2 regions of the Xenorhabdus sp. PB62.4 genome follow, and region 1 is predicted to be linked to the other one. Evidence: predicted binding sites of a transcription regulator. Region 1 holds the regulator's gene; the other holds the start of a gene.

Region 1 (5,850 bases):
TGGCCAACATATTGGGCATTGTGGATCGCCGCAAAAGGTATACCAAATTTACATGTGTTGTTAGTATTTACTATTGGTGTGTTTTCTATGCGTGCTGCGGGGTGCTGCATTAATGATTTCGCAGACAGAAAATTTGATGGATATGTAGAACGAACAAAATCTCGTCCTCTGCCTAGTGGTGATGTCACCGAAAAAGAAAGTAAAATCTTGTTTGCCACGCTAGTACTCATCTCTTTTGTGCTGGTTCTGACGCTGAATAAAATGACGATTGCATTGTCGATCGTTGGTTTGGTGTTGGCGTGGAGTTATCCTTTCGTAAAACGTGTCAGCCATCTGCCACAAGTTGTATTAGGGGCTGCCTACGGCTGGTCAATCCCGATGGCATTTGCCGCAGTAAGTGAGTCCTTACCTTTGGAGTGTTGGCTGTTATTTTTAGCCAACATTATTTGGTCAGTGATTTATGATACACAGTATGCGATGGTTGATCGTGATGATGACCTAAAAATCGGTGTGAAATCGACGGCGGTACTCTTTGGACGCTTTGATAAACTGATTATTGGTATTCTGCAATTTACCATGTTGGGTATTTTGGTATTGATCGGCAATATCGTGAATCTGGGGGGAATATACTACTGGACAATATTGCTGGCAGCAGCGTTGTTTATTTATCAACAAAAACTGATCTCAGGCCGGGAAAGGGCATCTTGCTTTCAAGCCTTTATGAATAATAACTACGTTGGCTTTATTTTATTCCTTGGTGTCTTTTTCAGCTATGTCTAATATAACGGGCGGTATTACCGCCCGTTAACCGTTTATGCTCCACGTAACACCATTATCTTTGCTCTTTTACCTGTTCAGGGTCATTTTGCTCTGGCGGCATACTGACGCTTTCAATTGTCAGGCGAATTTCAGGTGACATTAACTCGCTCAATACATGGTAAAGTGACTGAGCGTTGGTTGTAACTATAGTGCCACTATTTTGAGTGCCACTATCCTGAATATAACCTTCTTCGCGTAGCGTATTGACTGAACAGGCGAAAACCGCCTTGTCAAAGAACTCTGGTGCATTGATGCCATGCAGCACTGACAAACGCTGTGCCAACATCCGGCTCTCTTTTTCCAGTACACCACGACTGATGTCCGGGGTGGCATTTAATAAAGAAAGCGTAATTGCATAGCGTTGCAATGTTTCTCTGATACCCGCCGCCAGTAATTGCAGCGGGCGGATGCGGGCAGGATTCAGTACCAGCATTCCTTGCTCTTTGTTACAGATAAGGCATTGACGCGCCAGCTCATCAATCAGGGTATTGACGACTTCGGGAAGCGTTTCCTTGCTATAACGCATGAAAAGTTCCTGCTTGATTAACGGATAGATTAACTCTACCTGCCTGAGCAATTCACTGCGACTAATACGACGGTGATGCATCACAATGCTGGTAATCAAGGATGGCAAGATCAACAAGTGCTGGATATTGTTGCGATAATAAGTCATCAATACCGCGCTTTCGCGTGGCAGGATAATGATATCCCCCAGACTGTCTTTCTCGACTTCAAACTTATCCATCAGCAAGGCATGATCCAACAACTCTTCCGCTGTTTTGTTCGGTACAGTGATATCGTTGGTGTAAGGCACATTGTTCAGCAATTGCAGATAACAATCTAACTGCTCAATAAGCTGCTCGCGAGTAAGTGCTCGCTGACGTGACGACAGCAATGCTGTAGTGCACAAATTGATGGCATTGGCCGCGGCGGCATTATTGATATTGACCATAATATTATCAGCCAGTTTGCTGACTGTTGGAGACAGCCATGTGGGGCGCTGAGATTCTATTGGGTCAATGGAATCACGCCAATTTGGAACATGTTGGTTAAGGTACTGTACCAACGGGATTGGCTCGCCAAAGTTCACGTAACCTTGTCCCAAATTACGCAGTTTACGCAGGCCATTCACCATCTGGAAAAAGCCTTCTTTTTCTTTGGTGGCTCCCCGCAACTCTTTGGCGTAAGTTGCAACTTCCATCACATGCTCATAACCGATATAGATCGGTACAATCGTGATTGGACGGGATTCCCCACGCAGCATCGCTTGCAAGGTCATGGAGAGTGTCCCCGTTTTCGGATCAAGCAGACGCCCGGTACGTGAGCGACCACCTTCGACAAAGTATTCAACCGAATAACCACGGGAGAACAATTCACCGAGATATTCGCGGAAGATCGTCGAATAGAGCTTATTGCCTTTAAATGTACGGCGGATAAAGAACGCACCAAGACGGCGGAATATCGGGCCGGCAGGCCAGAAATTCAGGTTAATGCCCGCAGCAATGTGTGGGGGAACCAGCCCTTGATGATAAAGTACATAAGAAAGCAGCAAGTAATCCATATGGCTACGATGGCATGGAACATAAACCAGTTCATGGCCATCTTGTGCCAATCGGCGAATTCGTTCGGCATTATGAACATTAATGCCTTGATACAAACGGTTCCAGGTCCAACTCAAAACACGGTCGGTCAAGCGCACTGTTTCATAGGAGAAATCCGCAGCAACCTCTTCCAACATATTGATGGCATTCTGCTTCGCCTTTTCGGGAGAGATTTTCTTGCTGCGTGCTTCATCAGCAATTGCTTTTTCTATCGCTTTTGAAGCCAATAACTTGTTGAACAGATCTTGTCTGGCAGGCAAACGAGGCCCAACAGCCGCGAGACGTTGACGGGAATAATGTATCCGCGCAACACGAGCGAGTTTATTGGCAATAATATCATCCGCACCGTGTTCATCAGCCATGCGGCGTAAGGAAACAGGCGTAGAAAAACGCACAAAACTATCCCGCCCAAGCCACAGGATCGCAAAAAACTTCTGCACACCATTTAGCAGACGTAACTGCGGCGCTGTGTTCCCTTCATGTCCTTCACGCCCGGGAGAGCGACCAAACATCACGGAAACTGGCACCATCTGGATATTCAAATCAGGATTATTGCGATGCAGATCCAGATAAGAATGAAAGATTTTCACAGATTCATGTTTTGGTGCATAACAACGGAACACACGTGGGCCGTTATCAATAAAGACACAGCTAGGAAGCTGCGTGTCCCCAATTTCCAAAGGATTCAACGGATCCGGCAGATCTTGCGCCAGACATTGTTGACGCAGGGTCAATAAGTCTGTTTTTGAATGGTACGGCAGCACATACAAAATGGGCCGTGTCGTATCAAGACGCAGCTCAGCAATGGGATCCGTAGGGATAAGTTTACTTTTTACTAATAATTTTAGTGGTAAATTCAATAATTTATAATATATTTTACGCCAACCTGACATAACTGCTTTAAGCCTCTTGTTAGCAACGCGTCGCAAGGATACCAGAAACAGATTTTGAGATCTGTGGAAATAAGACAATAATAAGAGCTAAAAGTTATATGACCATACAATCATTAAGCTGATTAAAAAAATTACCATGGCAAATCAATCAACAGGTCTGACCCGCATCATCAAAGCTGCGGGCTATTCAGCGAAAGGAATTAAGGCTGCTTGGCAAAATGAAGCGGCATTCCGGCAGGAGGCAGTGACTGCCATATTTGCGATCATCGTCGCATTTTCTTTAGACATCAGCTTAATTGAGAGGCTCTTGCTTATCGGTTCGGTCATGCTTGTCATCATTATTGAGATTCTTAACAGTGCCATAGAAGCCGTCGTGGATCGTATTGGTAGTGAATATCATGAATTATCGGGCCGGGCGAAAGATATGGGATCAGCGGCTGTATTGCTAACCATAATTCTTGCGCTGTTGACTTGGGGAACAATTCTTTGGTCGCATTTTATACTCTGAGATGATGTATTTTTTCATCAAAATACGTTATTTAGCTGCTTTTACATGCTAACAGGTTCCCAATTCTAATTTACCTGTATATACTCACAGTCTGACTGTATAAACAAACAGGGGGCGAAATGAAAGCATTAACTGCCAGACAGCAGCAAGTCTATGACTTGGTGCGTGACCATATTTCGCAAACGGGTATGCCACCAACACGTGCTGAAATTGCGGCACGTCTGGGTTTTCGTTCACCTAACGCGGCAGAAGAGCATTTAAAGGCTCTGGCACGTAAAGGGGTGATAGAGATTATCTCTGGTGCATCCAGAGGTATCCGTTTGCTTCTCGAAGAGCAAGATGAAGGTGCGGGATTACCGCTAATCGGTCGTGTTGCTGCCGGCGAACCACTGCTGGCTCAGGAACATATTGAAAGTCACTATAAGGTTGATCCTGAATTATTCAAACCAAGTGCTGATTTTTTGTTACGTGTCAGTGGAATGTCTATGAAAGACATCGGTATTATGGACGGGGATTTACTGGCTGTTCATAAGACACAGGATGTTCATAATGGGCAAGTCATTGTGGCGCGTATTGAAGATGAAGTCACAGTAAAACGCTTTAAACAAACAGGGAACAGAATTGAGCTGATTGCTGAAAACCCAGAATTCAAGCCGATTGTTGTAGATTTGAGTGAACAGAGCTTCACTATTGAAGGATTGGCAGTAGGCGTTATTCGTAGCGGAGACTGGTTCTGAGCGTAAAAACGGATAATTGCACTTTGCCATTCTGAGGCGGTCATTTTCCCGGTTCCCGTTAAACGTAGATTAAGCGGTGACATGAGGATAAGTGAGTACATCAACCATGACCGCCTCACCGTTTAATCAGGCTTCAGCATTCTCACCTTATTTCTTTTTATTCTCTGTAACTGAATGATTGTGCTCGCATGTATCTCGTTCCGTGCAGGAATCGATTTCATAGCAAGAAGAGCACAAACCATGCACTTCTATCACACTATTTCGTAAATGAAACCCTGTGCCTTGTGCGAGCTGTTGAATAGTGGATTCAACATCTTTCGCGTCTTTTTCCGTTACGGAGCCACAGTCTTCACAGATAAACATCGCTGAGGTATGGCTGGGTTCCTCAAAATGATGGCAGAGAACATAACTGTTTGTGGATTCTATTTTGTGGATAAAACCTTGTTCCAATAGAAATTCTAAACCACGATAAACCGTTGGCGGTTTGGCTTGTGGTTCGACTTCACGTAGCAAATCTAGTAAATCATAGGCACTTATTGCGCTGGGCTGTTCAGCGATTAGACGAAGAATTTCAAGGCGTTGAGGTGTCAAACGAACCCCTCTTGACAGACAGATTGTCTCAGCCAGTGCCAGCAACTTTTTTTGATTGATAGTTTTCATTACACCTCTCACACCTACACGATGTTAATGACTTTAATACTACCATGTTTTTGGGCTTGAGAGTGGAGCCTACACAATGATTAGCGCTTTTCTGATGCCTGATATACATAAGGCGGCTGGCTATCTTGGCATTATGTGACATACCCTTACCAATGAATATGGAGAACGAAAATCAATCGACGGATAAGGACAATAAAATGGGCTAAAAAAAGGAAAAAATAAAAGTGAAAATACTGGATAATATATAAATGGTTAAATTGGTCAATAAGAGTGATGATATGAAATTAACAATTCATTATTTCAATATAACAACAGTTATAGTCAATGAAAGAAAAGAATATTCTCATATGATTACAGATAGAGATAAATTGCAGTAGTCAATACAATAAATGACTTTTACTCCAATAATTCCATTTAGGACGGAAATAAATTTCAGTATCGTAAAATACAAATTAATGGATTAAAAATGAAAGAATTACTACAGAACCACCCGAATAATAGAAGATTTCCTGTTGATGGTTTTAGGATAGTCAAAGCAATCCTCAAAGAAAGAAAAGGAATGGCGTTTCTTAAACCTATTCAGGCAGTTGGCTTAAGTATACTTTGGATTACAACACTGTTACTGAGTGGGT
Region 2 (5,850 bases), on a different contig from region 1:
CAGTGGCTGAAATTCATTTTGTGAAAAGTCGAGTGAAAGATTGTTCACTTAAACCTCACTGGCGTTGATCATCCAGCGTGACACCTTCTGGTACGGTAAATTTAAATTTCGCCGCATCTACATTGGTGTTTTGCTGCCCTTTCAATTGATAAGCGCTCTTTTGCCCGTCCTGTTCAACCGCTGTGAACTTCTGAATGGTCCCCTCTGGGGTTACGGTAATCGAAAAATGTTTTAGATTGCCATTGGCGTTAGTGGGAGTCAGTTCAAAATTATTATTGCTTTGCACAACTTTGTACTGTTTCCAATCAGCGGGATCATTACGCGCAATTAACATAAATGGTGTATTTCCCGTTGCATCTTTTAACCAGTTCGCTGTCACTTGTTCAACAAAGGGATTATAAAACCACAATGTATTGCCATCAGAAACCAAAACGCTTTCATCAGGTGATGTCATATGCCAGTTAAACAAATTAGGACGTTTGATCCAAAGTTCACCTTCTCCTTTTTGGATCGTTGAACCATCATTACTCGTAACTGTTTGAGTAAAGCTGGCATGAAAACTATTTACCTTTCCCAAACGCCCTTGCAGATCCTGAGTCGCATCAGCCCATGCAGAACCCACGCTCACACCCATCATCAGACAACCAATTAACATCAGTTTTTTCATGTGCGAGATACCTTCAATTCGTATTTATTCCCGGCTTTAATGGCCGATACCACGTTATATTTTACAGTTGTGATTAATGTTCGTGCGGCGGAGGTGCCAAAACTTCACGATTGCCATTATGACCAGGCGCACTAACAATCTGTTGTGCTTCCATTTGTTCAACAATCCGGGCTGCCCGATTATATCCGATGCGGAATTGGCGTTGCACACCCGAAATGGAAACCCGGCGTTTTTCAATCACAAATTCAACTGCTTGATCAAATAAAGGATCGAGTTCTTCATCGCTATCAAATCCTAAACCACCTTCACCGTCTTCTCCCCCTTTGATAATGCTATCAATGTATTGAGGGCGACCACGGGCTTTCCAGTCATTAACCACTTCGTGAACTTCTTGATCGCGTACAAATGCACCATGAACACGCACAGGAATGGAAGAGTTTGGTGCTAAATAAAGCATATCCCCCATGCCAAGCAATGATTCTGCACCACCTTGATCAAGAATGGTACGGGAATCGATTTTACTGGACACGGTAAATGCAATACGTGTCGGAATATTTGCCTTAATCAATCCGGTGATAATATCAACAGAGGGGCGTTGTGTTGCCAATACTAAGTGGATACCTGCTGCGCGTGCTTTCTGAGCCAAACGCGCAATTAATTCTTCCACCTTTTTCCCTACCGTCATCATTAAATCGGCAAATTCATCAACCATCACAACAATATAAGGCTCTTTTTTCAGCACAGGATGTGTTACATCCATACTATCGCCTGGTTTCCAGAATGGATCAGGGATTGGACGTCCCATATTTTCCGCTTGTTTGATTTTGTCGTTGTAGCCGGCGAGATTACGTACACCCAAAGCTGACATCAGTTTGTAGCGTCGTTCCATCTCATTCACACACCAACGCAATGCGTTGGCGGCATCTTTCATATCGGTGACAACTTCGGTCAACAAGTGTGGAATGCCTTCATAAACCGATAACTCCAGCATTTTAGGGTCAATCATGATAAAGCGAACATCTTCTGGTTTCGCTTTATACAGGATACTGAGGATCATAGCGTTAACCCCGACCGATTTACCCGATCCGGTTGTCCCTGCAACCAGCAAGTGAGGCATTTTGCCCAGATCAGCCACAACCGGCTGCCCTGCAATATCTTTTCCAAGAACGATAGTCAATGGTGATGGGTTATCACGGAATTTCTCGCAATCCAACACTTCCCGCAGGTAAACTGTTTGCCGTTTCTTATTGGGTAGTTCTAAACCAACATAAGGTTTTCCCGGAATCACTTCAACAATACGAACGGCTACCGCTGAAAGTGAACGAGCAAGGTCACGCGATAAGTTAGAAATACGGGAAGCTTTAACTCCAGGTGCCAGATCCAGTTCAAATCGTGTAATAACAGGGCCGGGAGAAAATCCAACAACGTCCGCTTTGACGCGATAATCATTCAAGCGCGCTTCAATCAAACGAGAGGTTTGTTCAAGAGCAAACATATCAACCGGCTCTTCTTCCGCTGGCGGTTTTGCCAGAAGATCCAGAGAAGGCATCGGCGTCGTCGGTTTCGGCAACGGTTGATCATTGCGTATCAAAAACGGATGGAACAGACTATCTTGCTGCGGTTGCTGCGGTTGCTGCGGTTGCTGCGGTTGCTGCGGTTGCTGCGCAAGAATATGTTCAGTTTTCAACTCATGAGAAGCAAGAGCCGGAGCTATTTTTTTCTCCTGTACCTGATGAGTCGGGGCTTCTGTTGGCATAAATGCAGATTCGGCAGGCTGACTTATTTGATAACGCTCACGTTGCTGCTGCTCAAATGCAAGCCGTAACGCTTCTTCCTGCGCAGCCTGTTCATCTATACCTTCATCTACACTATTTTGCGGATTATTTTCCGTAAATGCCGCTACTCTGGGTTGTTCATATTTAGGTTGTTCATATACTGACGCAGCTTGTTGTTGATCTTTACTTTCCGCTTCAAAATCTGAACCATAGCGTTCACGTTGTTGTTCAAGGAATTGCTGACGCAGCATGTTTTGCTGTTGCTCATCCATTTGCTGCTCGTCAGCTTCCGCAATCAGTTCATTTTGCCTTTCTTTTTCTTCTCGTTGCAGATGCTCTGCCAAACGATGAGAAGGCACTTTAATGCCATACAATTCCCGGCGTGTAGGTATTCTGACCGGATTAGGACGAGGCATTTCAGGGCCAATCCCCTGCTTGACCTGCGGATTTCTCGTTACAACCGCAGAACTTGTTATATCTGCCGCTGTATTTTTCAGATTGATATTTTCATTGTGAGTCTGCGAAAGAGGGCCAGATTCTGATTCTGCATCCAATTGATAATCTGTCGGCAATTCAAATGAATAACGAACAGGTTCCTGTTCATCTGCTGCAAACTCTGGCAAAGTCTCTGCTGACTGCGTAGCCAGTTGTAGAGACGGCTCACTGTTAAGTGAATTATCAGCCATTTCTGAAAACACGGCTTCTTTTGCTGAAATGACGGTAGCAGATTCTGCATCAATAGGTTCAGGTGAGTTATTTTCCTGAAACGTTTCAGAAGGTTCCATAACAGGAGGGATTGAATCAACCGATGATGTTGAATCCGTATTCGCTAATTCAACGATTGTTGGCGCCGTCAGCAATACATCATCTTCATCCACTGTTCCAGTCGTAACGGCTGTCTTAATTATGTCACCTTTATCAACGTGCTCAGCTCTATCTTGTTCACTGGTGGAACGTTCGGAAACGACTTTATTTTCCAATTCATCATCGTAATATTCCGCATTATTACGGCCACGGTTTACCACAAAACTAATTGAATTCAGAATGACTTCACCAATTTTTTCCGCAATCGCGAGCCATGACCAACCCGTAAATAGGGTAAAGCCAACAGCCCAAATGCCAAGCAGCGCCAACGTTGCTCCAAGAACATTGAACCAAGGCAGAATTGCATTGCTAAATAAGTTGCCGATAACGCCACCAGCGGCAAAATCATTTAAATCGTCAATATTGAGCGCAGCCAAACCACATGAAGTCAATATCAGCGCTAAAGCACCAATGACGCGCAGTGCGAGTGTGAAGAAATCTACGTACTCTTGCCTATCGTTCTGACGGAAAGCATTCCAACACCCTAAAAACATTAACGGTGGGACTGCATAGGCAAGAATACCAAATGCCGAGAATAGTATGTCTGATAACCAGGCACCAACGCTGCCACTCCAATTATGAACGGGTTCATGCCACGACGTTTGTGACCAGCTAGGATCGGATGGGTTGAAGCTGACAAGCGCTATCATTAAGTACACAGCACAAATGGCAATAACCAACAGGACAGCTTCTAAGAGCCGGCGGCTACTGCTTATTTTTTTTAACTTAACACGTTTGTCTTCTGTATATTCCTGGTTCAAGAAAGACTCTCCAGGTTTTCATGTTGATTAAACGGAACAACGCTGAGGATAGCTCAGCGTTGAAACTGTATACATAAACAGGAGTGTACCTAAGTTTTTCCTGTTTTGCATCTGTACCTCATTAAATTAGGTAAAAGCTTAACGAGTCTTAATCACCAGACGGTTACTCTGTTTCACTTCTTCCATAACAACATAAGTACGAGTATCGTTAACACCAGGAAGACGCAACAGAGTTTCGCCGAGCAATTTACGATATGCGGACATATCTGGCACACGTGTTTTCAGCAAGTAGTCAAAATCACCAGAAACTAAATGACATTCTTGGATTTCTTCTAGTTTCTGGACAGCAGTATTGAATTGTTCAAATACATCTGCTGCACCACGGTTAAGTGTAATTTCAACGAATACCAGCAATGATGCATCCAGATAATGAGGATTCAGCAAAGCTGTGTAGCCAGAGATAAAGCCCTGACGCTCCAAGCGACGTACACGCTCCAGACAAGGCGTTGGTGATAAACCAACTCGCTTGGATAACTCCACGTTAGAAATACGGCCGTCTTTTTGCAACTCGTTAAGGATATTACGATCTATACGATCAAGATCTTTTCCCGGACGCTTCTTATTATCAATCATCTTATTGCTCTCTCTTTATATTCCTACACCCATAACTTTTCCCTATCTCTTTCAAGCAACTGAGCTGGAAAAGATGTCTTCAAAGGCTAAAGCTCAATCTATAACCAAGGTTTAAGGCCTACTGCAATATCCCGGAATATGATTTTCTATCACCGTCTGACTCATACACGACTACCAAATCACCATTTCCCAGAATATTATCTCCTAAAACACTGTGTCTTTTAGAAAGCAGCTTAACGGCAATTTTTATATTCTATGAGAAAATCACCCACACCAATTTGTCTATTCTATAGAAACAATTGATTAGCGAGGTAGATAATTATCTCTTACGCAGATGTTTTCGCAAATGCACAGCCGATTGTCAAAGTAAATGAGCAAAAATCAGAACAACCTACCAAACAAATTTTCAGTAAATCCTTTTAATAGCTCATTTCAGGCCCTAAACGTATAAATGATGTTCAATTCAGAAGATTGCATAATCTCTTCTTACATTTCGCTTACATCATAGTTACTATCTATCGGTAAGATCGTTAATAACATGAATATTTTATCTGAGAATCGCTTTTTTTAACTTATTATTTCTCCTACAATCCCTAAATCCGCAACATGCGATAATGGAAATGAGGTATTCATGAGCACAGCCAAACACAGTAAACTTATCATTCTTGGCTCAGGTCCTGCTGGTTATACCGCTGCTGTTTACGCAGCCCGCGCTAATTTAAACCCTGTTCTCATTACTGGGGTCGAAAAAGGCGGCCAATTGACCACCACGACTGAGGTTGAAAACTGGCCCGGTGATCCTGAAGGGCTGACTGGCCCAGGCCTGATGGAGCGTATGTTCCAACATGCTGAAAAGTTTCAAACTGAAATCATTTCTGACCATATTCAGAAAGTGGATTTCTCAAACAGGCCATTCCGTTTATATGGAGATGATCAGGAATATACCTGTGATGCTTTGATCATCGCGACAGGTGCTTCTGCCCGTTACCTCGGATTGCCTTCCGAAGAAAATTTCAAAGGTCGGGGCGTATCTGCTTGTGCAACATGTGATGGTTTTTTCTATCGTAAACAGAAAGTTGCTGTAGTTGGTGGTGGTAATACTGCGGTTGAAGAAGCGCTGTATTTAGCGAACATTGCTTCTGAAGTTCAT

The links. Region 1 encodes LexA, which represses DNA repair genes until DNA is damaged. Its sites were predicted from a motif close to TNCTGTATGTACATACAGNA; they were not measured.
Region 2: Xenpb_RS02060 (DNA translocase FtsK 4TM domain-containing protein) is a predicted target of LexA. The motif match lies at 4,131-4,150, and genes of this name have one in related genera.

Annotation. Positions count from the first base shown of each region.
Region 1 covers NZ_NKHR01000032.1:8,905-14,754, reverse strand. The annotation lists gene ubiA (4-hydroxybenzoate octaprenyltransferase) at 1-780, shown strand, start outside; gene plsB (glycerol-3-phosphate 1-O-acyltransferase PlsB) at 833-3,313, opposite strand; gene Xenpb_RS17365 (diacylglycerol kinase) at 3,450-3,821, shown strand; gene lexA (transcriptional repressor LexA) at 3,941-4,558, shown strand; gene zur (zinc uptake transcriptional repressor Zur) at 4,706-5,218, opposite strand; gene Xenpb_RS17350 (DUF1266 domain-containing protein) at 5,685-5,850, shown strand, end outside.
Region 2 covers NZ_NKHR01000002.1:43,861-49,710, forward strand. The annotation lists gene Xenpb_RS02050 (replication-associated recombination protein A) at 1-48, opposite strand, end outside; gene lolA (outer membrane lipoprotein chaperone LolA) at 56-667, opposite strand; gene Xenpb_RS02060 (DNA translocase FtsK 4TM domain-containing protein) at 741-4,067, opposite strand; gene lrp (leucine-responsive transcriptional regulator Lrp) at 4,206-4,700, opposite strand; gene trxB (thioredoxin-disulfide reductase) at 5,332-5,850, shown strand, end outside.